DNA from 3 places in the Streptomyces sp. NPDC043812 genome. Region 1 is predicted to be linked to each of the others. Evidence: riboswitches for the same ligand, from Rfam matches in the RefSeq annotation. Region 1 holds a riboswitch; each other region holds the start of a gene.
What was found. A riboswitch is a leader RNA that binds a small molecule or an ion and turns the genes downstream of it on or off. The one in region 1 is predicted to bind cyclic di-AMP.
Positions count from the first base shown of each region.

Region 2: it holds a riboswitch for cyclic di-AMP, as region 1 does, so the genes downstream of both, AC067Z_RS20020 (M23 family metallopeptidase) here and AC067Z_RS04605 (transglycosylase family protein) in region 1, are expected to answer to the same signal.
Region 3: it holds a riboswitch for cyclic di-AMP, as region 1 does, so the genes downstream of both, AC067Z_RS10825 (C40 family peptidase) here and AC067Z_RS04605 (transglycosylase family protein) in region 1, are expected to answer to the same signal.

Region 1 is NZ_JBWKCY010000002.1:425,785-430,104, forward strand. Features, by position in the region: gene AC067Z_RS04595 (cytochrome P450 family protein) at 1-1,152, shown strand, start outside; gene AC067Z_RS04600 (transglycosylase family protein) at 1,294-2,238, shown strand; cyclic di-AMP (ydaO/yuaA leader) riboswitch at 2,509-2,683, shown strand; gene AC067Z_RS04605 (transglycosylase family protein) at 2,687-3,349, shown strand; gene eno (phosphopyruvate hydratase) at 3,622-4,320, shown strand, end outside.
Region 2 is NZ_JBWKCY010000013.1:18,763-23,082, reverse strand. Features, by position in the region: gene AC067Z_RS20025 (alpha-galactosidase) at 144-2,240, shown strand; cyclic di-AMP (ydaO/yuaA leader) riboswitch at 2,744-2,902, shown strand; gene AC067Z_RS20020 (M23 family metallopeptidase) at 2,905-3,855, shown strand; gene AC067Z_RS20015 (SGNH/GDSL hydrolase family protein) at 4,033-4,320, shown strand, end outside.
Region 3 is NZ_JBWKCY010000006.1:15,048-19,367, reverse strand. Features, by position in the region: gene AC067Z_RS10830 (hypothetical protein) at 1-304, shown strand, start outside; gene AC067Z_RS10825 (C40 family peptidase) at 392-1,546, opposite strand; cyclic di-AMP (ydaO/yuaA leader) riboswitch at 1,549-1,710, opposite strand; gene pcrA (DNA helicase PcrA) at 1,974-4,320, shown strand, end outside.

The DNA.
Region 1 (4,320 bases):
GTGCACCGGACCACGCTCCCGAGCGGGGTCGATGCATGGCTGGTGACCCGGTACGCGGACGCGCGGGAGGCGCTCGCCGACCAGCGGCTGTCCAAGAATCCCGCGCATCACGACGAGCCCGCGCACGCCAAGGGCAAGACGGGCATCCCCGGTGAGCGCAAGGCCGAGCTGATGACGCATCTGCTCAACATCGACCCGCCGGACCACACCCGGCTGCGGCGGCTCGTGTCCAAGGCGTTCACCCCGCGCCGCGTCGCCGAGTTCGCTCCGCGGGTGCAGGAGCTGACGGACCGGCTCATCGACGGCTTCGTGGAGAAGGGGGAGGCGGACCTCATCCACGAGTTCGCGTTCCCGCTCCCCATCTACGCGATCTGCGACATGCTCGGCGTCCCGCGCGAGGACCAGGACGACTTCCGCGACTGGGCGGGGATGATGATCCGTCACGGCGGCGGGCCGCGCGGCGGGGTCGCCCGGTCCGTGAAGAAGATGCGGGGATATCTCGCCGAACTGATCCATCGCAAGCGCGAGGAGCCGGGGGACGACCTCATCTCCGGGCTCATCAAGGCGTCCGACCACGGCGAGCACCTCACCGAGAACGAGGCCGCCGCGATGGCGTTCATCCTTCTCTTCGCCGGCTTCGAGACGACCGTGAACCTCATCGGCAACGGCGTCTACGCGCTGCTGCGCAACCCCGCACAGCGCGAGCGGCTGCAGGCTTCGCTCGCCGCCGGCGAGAGCGCGCTGCTGGAGACCGGGGTCGAGGAACTGCTGCGCTACGACGGGCCCGTCGAGCTCGCGACCTGGCGGTTCGCGACCGAGGAGCTGACGGTCGGCGGGCAGCGGATCGCCGCGGGAGATCCCGTACTCGTCGTGCTCGCCGCCGCGGACCGCGACCCGGAGCGCTTCGGCGAACCGGACACTCTCGACCTCGCCCGGCGCGACAACCAGCATCTGGGCTACGGCCACGGCATCCACTACTGCCTCGGCGCGCCGCTCGCCCGGCTCGAAGGACAGACCGCGCTCGCGACCCTGCTCAGGAGAATGCCCGACTTGCGGCTTGCGGGCGATCCAGCCGATTTGCGGTGGCGTGGGGGTCTCATCATGCGCGGATTGCGCACTCTGCCCGTTGAGTTCACACCCGCCAAAATCTGACGGTGGATCAAGTTCGTGACTTTCACGTGATCTCCGCTGCATCGACTTGTGACTCACGTTCGAATGCGGCTACGTTCACCGTCGACTCGGCAGGCGTCAGCAGGCCGCTCAGTCCTCAGTAGTCACGCGAAAGGCATTCTCATGCGCTCCGGGAACGGACGGCACCGCCGACCCCGTCAGGCTCCGGCCATCGTCGTCGCGGCAGGGGTGACCGGCTCGGCCATCGCGATCCCGCTCCTCGGCGCGGGTTCCGCTTCCGCCGCGGACTCCGCCGCCTGGGACCGTGTCGCCGAGTGCGAGACCGGTGGCGCATGGAGCGCCGACTTCGGTAACGGCTACTACGGCGGACTGCAGTTCGCGCAGGAGACCTGGGAGGAATTCGGCGGCACCTCGTACGCGGTGAGCGCCGATCTCGCGAGCCGTTCGCAGCAGATCGCCGTCGCGGAGAAGGTGCTCGAGGCGCAGGGGCCGGAGGCGTGGCCCGGCTGCGCGACGATCGCGGGCCTGACGGACGACGGCGCCGACACCGGCGTGGACCCCGGCATGGAGCCGGGCGACCTGCTGCTGCCCGAGTCCGGCGCGAGCGCCGCACCGTCCGCCGGGGAGGGCGCGGAGGACTCCGCGTCCGGGTCCGACACGTCGCGGCCCTCCGGGTCGGCCGACTCCTCCGGGGACGACGGCTCGCAGCCGAGGGACGCCGACGCGTCGGCATCCCCGGACACATCTGATGAACCGGCTGAATCGGGCACTCCGGACAACAGCGAGGAAACCGCTCCCGCGGACGGCAGCGGCAAGCATCGTGGCGAGGCCGCCAAGGACGAGAGCGAAGCGGGCAATTCGGACGAGGGTCGCGAAAGCGGTCGTCATGCCTCACGGGGTGACGCATCGGTACGCGACGGGGCGGCGGAGGCCGGGGACGGCAGCTACACCGTCCAGCCCGGCGACAACCTGTGGGGCATCGCGGACGAGCGCGAGCTGCCGGGAGGCTGGACCGCCCTCTACGAGGCGAACCAGGAGACCGTCGGGGACGACCCCGACCTCATCGTCCCCGGTCAGAGTCTCGATCTCGGCCTGAATCAGCCGTAGTTCACGCGGTGGTTCGCGGTCGTTTGTCCGTTCTGTTCCAGTGAGACAAGGGTCTCTTTGCGGCAACTAACAGGTTTCAGCCAGCAAATTCGGCCAAGACGGTCACGACCTGCGTAAACGCCCCTGATTGCCGGGGCGGATTGGGCGATTTCTCCCCGATGTTCAGCTTTGAACATCGGGGAGCCGTGTGTTTACGGTCGGAACCGCTCGCCACCGCGGGCACCGTCGACCGTCACGCCGAATCCTGCCGTCGGTCGGGGGGAACACTCGTCGCTCAGTGCGCCGAAGGCAGGAGCGGGGGACCCAAGGTAAGCGCCGGTCCCGGTCGTTGAAGGTGAGCGACCGAGGAACGGCTCGGGGTGAAGCCATGCGCCAGACGCGTGGCCGGGCAACTCACATGGCCCGAACCCGACAGCTCACCTCGTAGGCGTCGGTGAGGAGAAGCTCCATGCTGCGTTCCAGCAAGGCCAAGCACCGCCGCGCGTCAAGGGCCGTCCGTATCGCCACGCTCGCCGGCGTCACCGGTGCCGCCATCGCCGCCCCCATGCTCGCCGCCACCTCCGCCTCCGCCGCCACCACCTCCGAGTGGGACTCGGTCGCGCAGTGCGAGTCCGGCGGCAACTGGTCCATCAACACCGGCAACGGCTACTACGGCGGCCTGCAGTTCTCCGCCTCCACCTGGGCCGCGTACGGCGGCACCGCGTACGCCGCGTCCGCCGACCAGGCCTCCAAGTCCCAGCAGATAGCCGTCGCCGAGAAGGTCCTCGCCGGCCAGGGCAAGGGTGCCTGGCCGAGCTGCGGCGTCGGCCTGTCCAACGCCGCCAACGACGCCGCTCCGGCCCAGCCTGCGCAGCCGAAGCGCGCCGAGGCCCCGACCACGCGCTCCGAGCGCGCCGAGGCCCCGGCCAAGAAGGCCGCCAAGCCCGCCGCCAAGGCCAAGTCCTTCAAGAAGGGCGACGGCGAGTACAAGGTCAAGGCCGGCGACACCCTGAGCAGCATCGCCACGGCCGAGAAGGTCAAGGGCGGCTGGGAGAAGCTGTTCGAGCTGAACAAGAACATCGTCGAGGACGCCGATGTGATCCACCCGGGCCAGCAGCTCCACCTGCGCTGACCCGCCTCCTGTCCGCGCTCCGCAGCGCGGACAGGACCCCCGAGCACCCCGGTCCGGCCCGCGTTCCCCCGTGCGCGCCGGGCCGGGGTTTCGGCGTTCAAGGCGTTACCTACGAGTAGCTTCCGGGTGTTTTGTCCCCCGCGCTCAGTGTTCACGCCCTTTTTCGTCCCACGGGGCGGGCATCGGCCGGCCTTTGCCCCCGAGGCGGTTAGGCTCTTGGCGCAAGGCCAAGCAGACCTCTGCACTTTTCTCGCGTCACATCCCAGAAGGAGATGCTCGTGCCGTCCATCGACGTCGTCGTAGCCCGGGAAATCCTGGACTCCCGAGGCAACCCCACGGTCGAGGTCGAGGTTGGCCTCGACGACGGCAGCACGGGTCGTGCTGCAGTTCCGTCCGGCGCCTCCACCGGTGCGTTCGAGGCCCTCGAGCTCCGCGACGGTGACCAGAACCGCTACCTCGGCAAGGGCGTGGAGAAGGCCGTCCTCGCCGTCATCGAGCAGATCGGCCCGGAGCTCGTCGGCTACGACGCCACCGAGCAGCGCCTGATCGACCAGGCGATGTTCGACCTGGACGCCACGCCCGACAAGTCCTCGCTCGGCGCCAACGCCATCCTCGGCGTCTCCCTCGCCGTCGCGCACGCCGCCTCCGAGGCCTCCGACCTGCCGCTCTTCCGCTACCTCGGCGGCCCGAACGCGCACCTGCTGCCCGTTCCGATGATGAACATCCTGAACGGCGGCTCGCACGCCGACTCCAACGTGGACATCCAGGAGTTCATGATCGCGCCGATCGGCGCGGAGTCCTTCTCCGAGGCCCTGCGCTGGGGCGCCGAGGTCTACCACACCCTCAAGAAGGTGCTGAAGCAGAAGGGCCTGTCCACCGGTCTCGGCGACGAGGGCGGCTTCGCGCCGAACCTCGACTCCAACCGCGCCGCCCTGGACCTCATCCTCGAGGCCATCAAGGAGGCCGGCTAC
Region 2 (4,320 bases), on a different contig from region 1:
GACCATACGACACTCCATTCATCGGGCAATCATCTCGCCCATGGCGCAAGGGCGTTGCCCCCGCGGCTGCGGACAGTTGATGATGTTCGAGCCTGTGTGAACCTGTGCCTATCTGAGAATCTGTGAGCAGCTGAGGGGTCGGGATGATGGAGACCGTCGGTGAAGGGCGTATCTGGCTGCTGACCGGAGCCACGAGCAGCTACGCACTTCACCTCACGGAACGGGATGAACTGGTGCATCTGCACTGGGGTGCGCGCATCTCGGGAGCCGATGCGGAAGCCCTCGCCGCAGCGGGACCGCCGCCCTACTGGCCCTTCGAGGCCCCGCTCGACGGACATGAGGAGTACCCGGTCGAGGGCGGCCCCCGGTTCGTGAGGCCGGCGCTCTCCGTGCGCACGGCCGAGGTCCGGGGCACCGAGTGGGCCTTCGCAGGCGCCGCGACGGATCCGGCGGACGGCGAGCTCCGGCTGCACTTCACCGACGCCGTGCACGGCCTCGGCCTCACCCTCCACTACCGCATGCGGGACGACGCGGACGTGATCGAACGCTGGGTCACCGTCGCCCACGAGGGCGCGGGGCCCGACCTCGAACTGCTCCGGGCCGACGCCGCGACCTGGACGCTTCCCCGGCGCGACGCCTGGCGGCTCGGGCAGCTGCACGGCCGCTGGGCCGCCGAGTCACTGCTCGTCCGGTCGCCGCTGACCTACGGCGAAAAGATCATCGGAAGCCGTCGCGGCCACACCGGTCACCAGCATCTGCCCTGGGTCGCGCTCGACGCCGAGGGGGCCACCGAGGAGCACGGCGAGGTGTACGGCTGCGCGCTGGGGTGGTCCGGTTCGTGGCGGATCGGCGTCCAGCAGCTGCCCGACGGGATGGTGCAGATCACGGGCGGGGCCGGCCACGACGACTCCGGGCTGCTGCGGCTCGCTCCCGGCGAGAGCTACACCTCGCCCGTGTTCGCCGGACTGTGGAGCGAGGGCGGCTTCGGCGGCGCGAGCCACGCCTGGCACGCCTGGCAGCTGGCGCATGTGATCCCGGGTGCCCGGCAGGACCGGCCCGTGCTCTACAACTCCTGGGAAGCCACCGGGTTCGACATCTCGGAGGAGCAGCAGCGGGCACTCGCCGTGCGGGCCGCCGCGATGGGTGTCGAACTGTTCGTCGTGGACGACGCCTGGTTCGGGGCCCGGACGAGCGACCGGGCGGGGCTCGGTGACTGGACACCCAACCCGGACCGCTTCCCGCACGGGCTGAAGCCGCTGGCCGACGAAGTGCACGCCCTCGGTATGCAGTTCGGCATCTGGGTCGAGCCGGAGATGGTCAACGCCGACAGCGATCTCTACCGCGCGCATCCCGACTGGGTGCAGCACCATCTCGGCCGCACGCGTACCGAACTGCGCAATCAGCTGGTGCTGAATCTCGCGCGCAGCGATGTGCAGGCGTATCTGTGGGAGCAGCTCGACGGCCTGCTCTCCGCTGCTCCCGTCGACTATGTGAAGTGGGACTTCAACCGCTGCTTCACCGATGCGGGCTGGCCGGGGGAGCCCTACCCGCAGAAGTTGTGGGTCGAGCATGTGCATGCCCTGTACGCGCTGCTCGACCGTCTTCGGGCGGCGCACCCGGGTGTCGCCTTCGAGTCCTGCTCGGGCGGCGGCGGCCGGATCGACCTGGGCGTGCTCAGTCGCACCGACCAGGTGTGGACCTCCGACAACACCGACCCGCTGGACCGGCTCGCCATCCAGCACGGCTTCAGCCAGCTGCACCCGGCGCGGGTCATGGCCGCCTGGGTCACCGACAGCCCCAATGTCCAGCTGAACGGTCGGCGCAGCAGTCTGCGCTTCCGTTTCGTCAGTGCCATGGCGGGGGTGCTGGGTGTCGGCGGCGATCTCACGGACTGGAGCGAGGCGGAGCTGACCGAGGCCCGCGGCTGGGTCCGGCTCTACAAGGAGATCAGGCCGGTGGTGCAGCACGGCGAGCTGTACCGGCTGCGTGATCCGGACGGCGGGCTCAGCGCTGTCCAATATGTCCGCGATGACGACATCGTCGTCCTTGTGACACTTCAGGCTCAGCACTACGGCGAGCGGCCGCCGCCCGTCAGACTGCGCGGGATCGACCCGCGCGCCGCCTACCTCTGCCTGGACAGCGGGAAGGTCCACCGAGGTGCCGTGCTGATCCATCACGGACTCCACACCGGGCTGACCGGCGATCTGGATGCAAACGTGATCAGGCTCAGGAAGGCGTGACGGACGCCTCAATTCCGTTCACGGAAAAGGTGGCTGCCGAATTCGCTGCCCGCGCACGGTGTGCCGTTGGATGGGATTTCACGGCGAACGACACAGGCGAGGGGTGGGGGTGGCGAGTGACCCGCGTCACTCGGGCCCGGAGTCCGGCGGGGACGAAGTCGGGCGTTGTCGACAACACTTGATGGATAAGTGCGGGCTTAGGTAATCATTTGCTGCTTCTGTCCGAATTGGGTCATTCGATATAACGTGCCCCGTCTGCAAGGGAGATGGGATCCGGCAGGTGAGCAGGATCATATTCGTGACGGAACGTACCGGGGTTCGGTGCCTCAATTCCGTTGCGGAGCAGGGAATTGAAGATCCCTTGTCCACGGAGGGTGACGGGGAATCCTTGCTTTATTCCGAGCCGACAATCCCCGGCGAAATCTGCCGCTTGTTTGCGCGTGCCCGGCTCGCCTACGGTCACGACCAATCCGGACGGACCGCCTAATCCTGCCGCCGACCGGACTTCGAACCCACCCACGTGTGGCAGGAGCGGGGGAACCAGGTAGTACGCCGTATCCGGAAAAATCGGACGGCTTGGGGTTAATTCGCGCAACAAGCGCGAACGGGCATCTCCAGCTCGAACCCGACAGCTCACCTCGCCGGCGCCGGAGAGGAATGCGCCATGCCTGGTAAGGGCAAGCACCGCCGTCCCAAGGCCAACCCCATCACCCGCGGCTTCGTCGTCGCCGGTACGGGTGGCGCCGCCATCGCACTGCCGCTGCTCGGCGCCACCGGCGCCAATGCCGCGACCGGCCCGGCCCCCGCCGCCGCGCCCGAGAAGGCCACCGCCGCCCCGGCCTCCTTCGCCGCCGCTCCGGCCGTCGAGGCCGCGAAGAAGGCGCCGAAGACCTACACGGTCGTCCCCGGCGACTATCTGTCGAAGATCGCGGAGGAGCAGGACGTCCGCGGCGGCTGGAAGCAGCTGTTCAACGACAACCGTCGCGCCATCGGTGCCGACCCGGCGCTGATCCACCCCGGCCTCGAGCTGACCATCGGTGCGAAGTCGAAGGCCAAGAGCGACCCGGAGCCCCGCACCGAGTCGCAGTCCCGGTCCTCGCGTGACTCCGTCCGGCCCGCCGCTCCCGAGGCGCCTGCCGAGAAGCCCGCCGCTCCCCAGGCTCCTGCCGAGAAGCCCGCGGAGAAGCCCGAGAGCAAGACGTCGGCCGCCGGCTTCACGGTGCCGATCGCCGGCGCGGGCATCTCCACGCCGTACCACCAGTCCGGCTCCATGTGGTCCAGCGGTTACCACACCGGTGTCGACTTCGTCGCCGCCACCGGCACCACCGTCAACTCCGTCGGCCCCGGCACCGTCGTCTCGGCCGGCTGGAGCGGCTCGTACGGCAACGAGGTCGTCATCCAGCACACGGACGGCACCTACTCGCAGTACGCCCACCTCTCCTCCCTGTCCGTCTCCGGCGGGCAGAGTGTGAGCGGCGGCCAGCAGATCGGGCTCTCCGGTTCGACCGGCAACTCGACTGGCCCGCACCTGCACTTCGAGATCCGTACCGGCTCGGGCTACGGCTCGGACATCGACCCGATGGCGTACCTGCGTCAGCACGGCGTCTCCATCTGAGTACTTACGGCCCGCCGTTGGGCGGGCCGACGCTCGTCCCTCGTTCCGTCCGGCGGCGGAGCGAGGGATTCCGCGTATTCCGGGTTGGTGGAAACTCGACTGGTGGTAAAGATCACCTCCCGTCAACCCCTCCTTACGGTCGCGTAGGTCACATCCGTAAAGGAAAGATGTGCTCCTGTGGCAGACGATTCGAGAACAGAGAACATCGGCGCATTCGGGTCGTACGCAGCGATCGGTGACAGCTTCACCGAGGGCGTAGGAGACCCCGGTCCCGACGGGACGTTCGTCGGCTGGGCGGACCGTTTCGCGGTCCTGCTCGACGACCTCGCACCGGAAAACACCTTCAGGTACGCCAACCTCGCCGTACGCGGCCGGCTCCTCGACCAGATCGTGGCGGAGCAGGTCCCGAGGGCCAAGCAACTCGCCCCCGACCTCGTGTCGTTCTGTGCCGGCGGCAACGACATC
Region 3 (4,320 bases), on a different contig from region 1:
CTCCCTGCTGGGCGGCTTCCTCACCCAGATGAAGGCGATGGGCGCGGGCACGGCACGCTTCACCCCGGCGATGCTGCACGGGGCCCTGACGATGCTGGTCACCGGCGTGGCGCTGGTGGGCCTCAACCAGGCCGACGACCAGACGGTGAACAACGTCAAGATCGGCATCAAGCTGGCGGTGCTGGTGGTGATCCTCGGGCTGGTCTACGTCAAGCGTGACGAGGAACAGGTCGACAAGGCCCTGTTCGGCGCGGTCGGCGGGCTGACCGTGGCCAACATCTTCATCGCGACGCTGTGGACGTGACCAGCCCCGCGGACGCCGCGGCCTGACCGCGTACACACGGATGCCCGGGCGGGTGGACCGCCCGGGCATCCGTGTGTCCGATGCCGGTCAGACCGGGCGGACGCTGCCGTAGATCGGCATGTAGTAGATCGACTCCTCGCGGACGTTCGCGCCCGGCTTCGGTGCGTGGATCATCTTGCCGTCGCCGATGTAGATGCCGACGTGGCTGATGTCGTCGTAGAAGAAGACCAGGTCGCCCGGGAGCAGATCGGCCGTCGCGACGCGCTGGCCGACCTTCACCTGGTCCCAGGTGGTGCGCGGCAGGTCCACGCCGGCCGCCTTCCAGGCCCCCTGGGTCAGTCCGGAGCAGTCGTACGAGCTCGGGCCGGTCGCGCCCCAGACGTACGGCTTGCCGATCTGGGAGCGGGCGAAGGCCAGGACCTTGTCGGCCTTCGCCGCGTAGCTGCCGTCGTCCGTGCCGGTACCGCTGCCCGTGCCCGTCTCCGGAGGTGTCTGCTCGCGCTCCTGGCGCTGCCGTTCGGCCTCCGCCTTCGCACGCGCCTCCGCCTCGGCCTTCGCTTCGGCCTTGCGGCGGGCCTCCTCCTCCTTCTCCCGCTCGATCGCGGCGAGACGGGCCTTCTCCTCGGCCGTCAGCTTCGAGAGCAGGGTCCGGGCCTCTGCCAGCTTCGTCTGGACGCTCTGCTTGCTGATGCGCAGGGCCTTCTGGGAGTCGGTCAGCGACTCCAGCCGCTTCGTCGCCGTGGCACGCTGCTTCGCGGCCGCGGCGCGCTCGGTCTCGTACTCGGTGATCGCGCTCTGCTGCTGGTCCGTCATCCGGTCCATCAGCTGCGTCTGCTCGAAGTACGCCTGAGGGCTGTCCGCGAAGAGCAGGGCGGCGGTCGGGGTGACGGCACCGGTGCGGTACTGCGCGGCGGCGTAGTTCCCCAGGGCACGGCGCGACTCGTTGAGCTTCTCGGTGCGCTTGGCGGCGTCGTCGAGCAGCGTGTCGACCTCGCGGCGCTTCTCCTCGGTGGCCTCTTTCGCCTGGTTGTACTCCTGGGTCGCGGTGCCGGCCTGCCGGTACAGGTCGTCGACCTTCTTCTGCACGTCCTCGACGGAGGGCTTCGGGTCGGTCGGCGCCGCGGTGGCGCTCTGCGTCGACAGCAGAGTGACACCGGCGAGGGCGGCCGTCGTGAACCCGACGGCAGGGGAGGGTTTTACGCTACGGCTGCGGATCCTGCGATGCGACGCCAAGGCCGGCATCTCCTTCTTCCGTGAACCGCCTACCGGGTTAGCTGACGGGTTCGGGCGGAACGGAAGATGCCCTACGGACCGAGTGGAGCGCGGTCCGATTCACCCCAATAGTGCATGTGGGTCCCCGGTTCTGAACTTCCTTACGGAAAGCCCGGATTCGGCGGAGACGGCGCGGATGGCGGGGTTCGCCATGGCGGTACGGGCCGTCTGGTCGAGCACGCTAGCCAACTCGTGCATCTGCTGTGAAGGTTGATGTTCGATATGTCCGATACATTTTCGTGACCTTTTTCGGTGAGCAGGACTTCCGGCCGTACGTGTGGCGCACCGGATCCGCCCGGTCACGGAACGCGTCCGCCTCCGCGTGCGGACGGATGTCCGGGGCCGGATCGGCATACGGCACCGGGTTGTCGGTCCGGCCGCCTAGACTCGATAAGCGATGAGCAGCCTCTTTGACGACAGCTTCCTGGCGGATCTCCAGCCCCGAGCGGAGGAGCACCCGCCCCCGCCCGAGGAGCACGCCCCGGAGCCGATCCCGGACGACCTCTTCCAGGGCGCCTACGACGTGCCCCCGGCCCGCGACGGGTACTACCGCGACGGTCACCCGCGCCCCGCCGTCGACCCTGCGGCCCTGCTCGAGGGGCTGAACGTGGAGCAGCGTGCCGCGGTCGTGCACACGGGCACCCCTCTGCTCATCGTCGCCGGAGCCGGTTCCGGCAAGACCCGTGTGCTCACCCACCGGATCGCGCATCTGCTGGGCACCCGCCATGTGCACCCCGGCCAGATACTGGCGATCACCTTCACCAACAAGGCCGCCGGTGAGATGAAGGAGCGCGTCGAGCAGCTGGTCGGCCCGCGGGCCAACGCGATGTGGGTCATGACGTTCCACAGCGCGTGCGTGCGCATCCTGCGCCGCGAGTCGAAGAAGCTCGGCTTCACCTCGTCGTTCTCGATCTACGACGCCGCCGACTCGAAGCGGCTGATGTCCCTGGTCTGCCGCGACCTGGACCTCGACCCGAAGAAGTTCCCGCCGAAGTCCTTCAGCGCCAAGATCTCGAACCTGAAGAACGAGCTGATCGACGAGGAGACCTTCGCCGACCAGGCGGTGGACGGCTTCGAGAAGACGCTCGCCGAGGCGTACCGGATGTACCAGGGACGGCTGCGCGAGGCCAACGCCCTGGACTTCGACGACATCATCATGACGACCGTCCATCTCCTCCAGGCGTTCCCCGACGTCGCCGAGCACTACCGGCGCCGCTTCCGCCACGTCCTCGTCGACGAGTACCAGGACACCAACCACGCCCAGTACACACTCGTACGCGAGCTGGTGGGCACGGGCTACGAGGACCTGGAGCCCGCCGAGCTGTGCGTGGTCGGCGACGCCGACCAGTCGATCTACGCCTTCCGCGGCGCGACGATCCGCAACATCCTCCAGTTCGAGGAGGACTACCCGGACGCGACGACGATCCTGCTCGAGCAGAACTACCGCTCCACGCAGACGATCCTCTCCGCCGCCAACGCGGTCATCGAGCGCAACGAGTCCCGCCGCCCCAAGAACCTCTGGACCAACGCCGGTGCGGGCGCCCAGATCACCGGCTATGTCGCGGACACCGAGCACGACGAGGCCCAGTTCGTCGCCGACGAGATCGACCGGCTCACCGACGCGGGCGACGCGAAGGCCGGCGACGTCGCCGTCTTCTACCGGACGAACGCCCAGTCCCGTGTCTTCGAAGAGATCTTCATCCGCGTCGGCCTGCCCTACAAGGTCGTCGGCGGAGTGCGCTTCTACGAGCGCAAGGAGGTCAGGGACGTCCTCGCGTATCTGCGCGTCCTGGCCAACCCCGAGGACAACGTCCCGCTGCGCCGCATCCTCAACGTCCCCAAGCGCGGTATCGGTGAACGCGCCGAGGCGATGATCGACGCCCTCGCGCTCCGCGAGAAGATCACCTTCCCGCAGGCGCTGCGCCGCGTCGACGAGGCGTACGGAATGGCGGCCCGCTCGGCGAACGCGGTGAAGCGGTTCAACGTGCTGATGGAGGAACTGCGCACGATCGTCGACTCGGGCGCGGGGCCCGCGGTCGTGCTGGAGGCCGTCCTGGAGCGGACCGGCTATCTTGCCGAACTCCAGGCGTCCACCGACCCGCAGGACGAGACGCGCATCGAGAACCTCCAGGAACTCGCCGCCGTGGCACTCGAGTTCGAGCAGGACCGCGCGGAGGAGGAAGGCGCGGGCACGCTCGCCGAGTTCCTGGAGAAGGTCGCGCTCGTCGCCGACTCCGACCAGATCCCCGACGAGGATCAGGAGGGCACCGGCGTCATCACGCTGATGACCCTGCACACCGCGAAGGGCCTCGAATTCCCCGTCGTCTTCCTGACCGGTATGGAGGACGGCGTCTTCCCGCACATGCGCGCCCTGGGACAGACCAAGGAGCTCGAGGAGGAGCGGCGCCTCGCCTACGTGGGCATCACCCGCGCCCGCGAGCGCCTGTATCTGACCCGGTCGTCGATGCGGAGCGCCTGGGGCCAGCCCTCGTACAACCCGCCGTCGCGTTTCCTGGAGGAGATCCCGGGCGCGCACCTCGACTGGAAGCGCAAGGGACCGATGTCCGCGCCCGCCGGGCCGACGTCGGGCATCACCTCGTCGCTCTCGTCGTCGCGTGCGCGAGGGGGCGCGTCCGGGTTCGCCACGCGGCGGACGAACGACAAGCCCGTGATCGCGCTGTCCGTCGGCGACCGCGTCACACACGACCAGTTCGGTCTCGGCTCCGTGGTGGCGGTGACGGGAT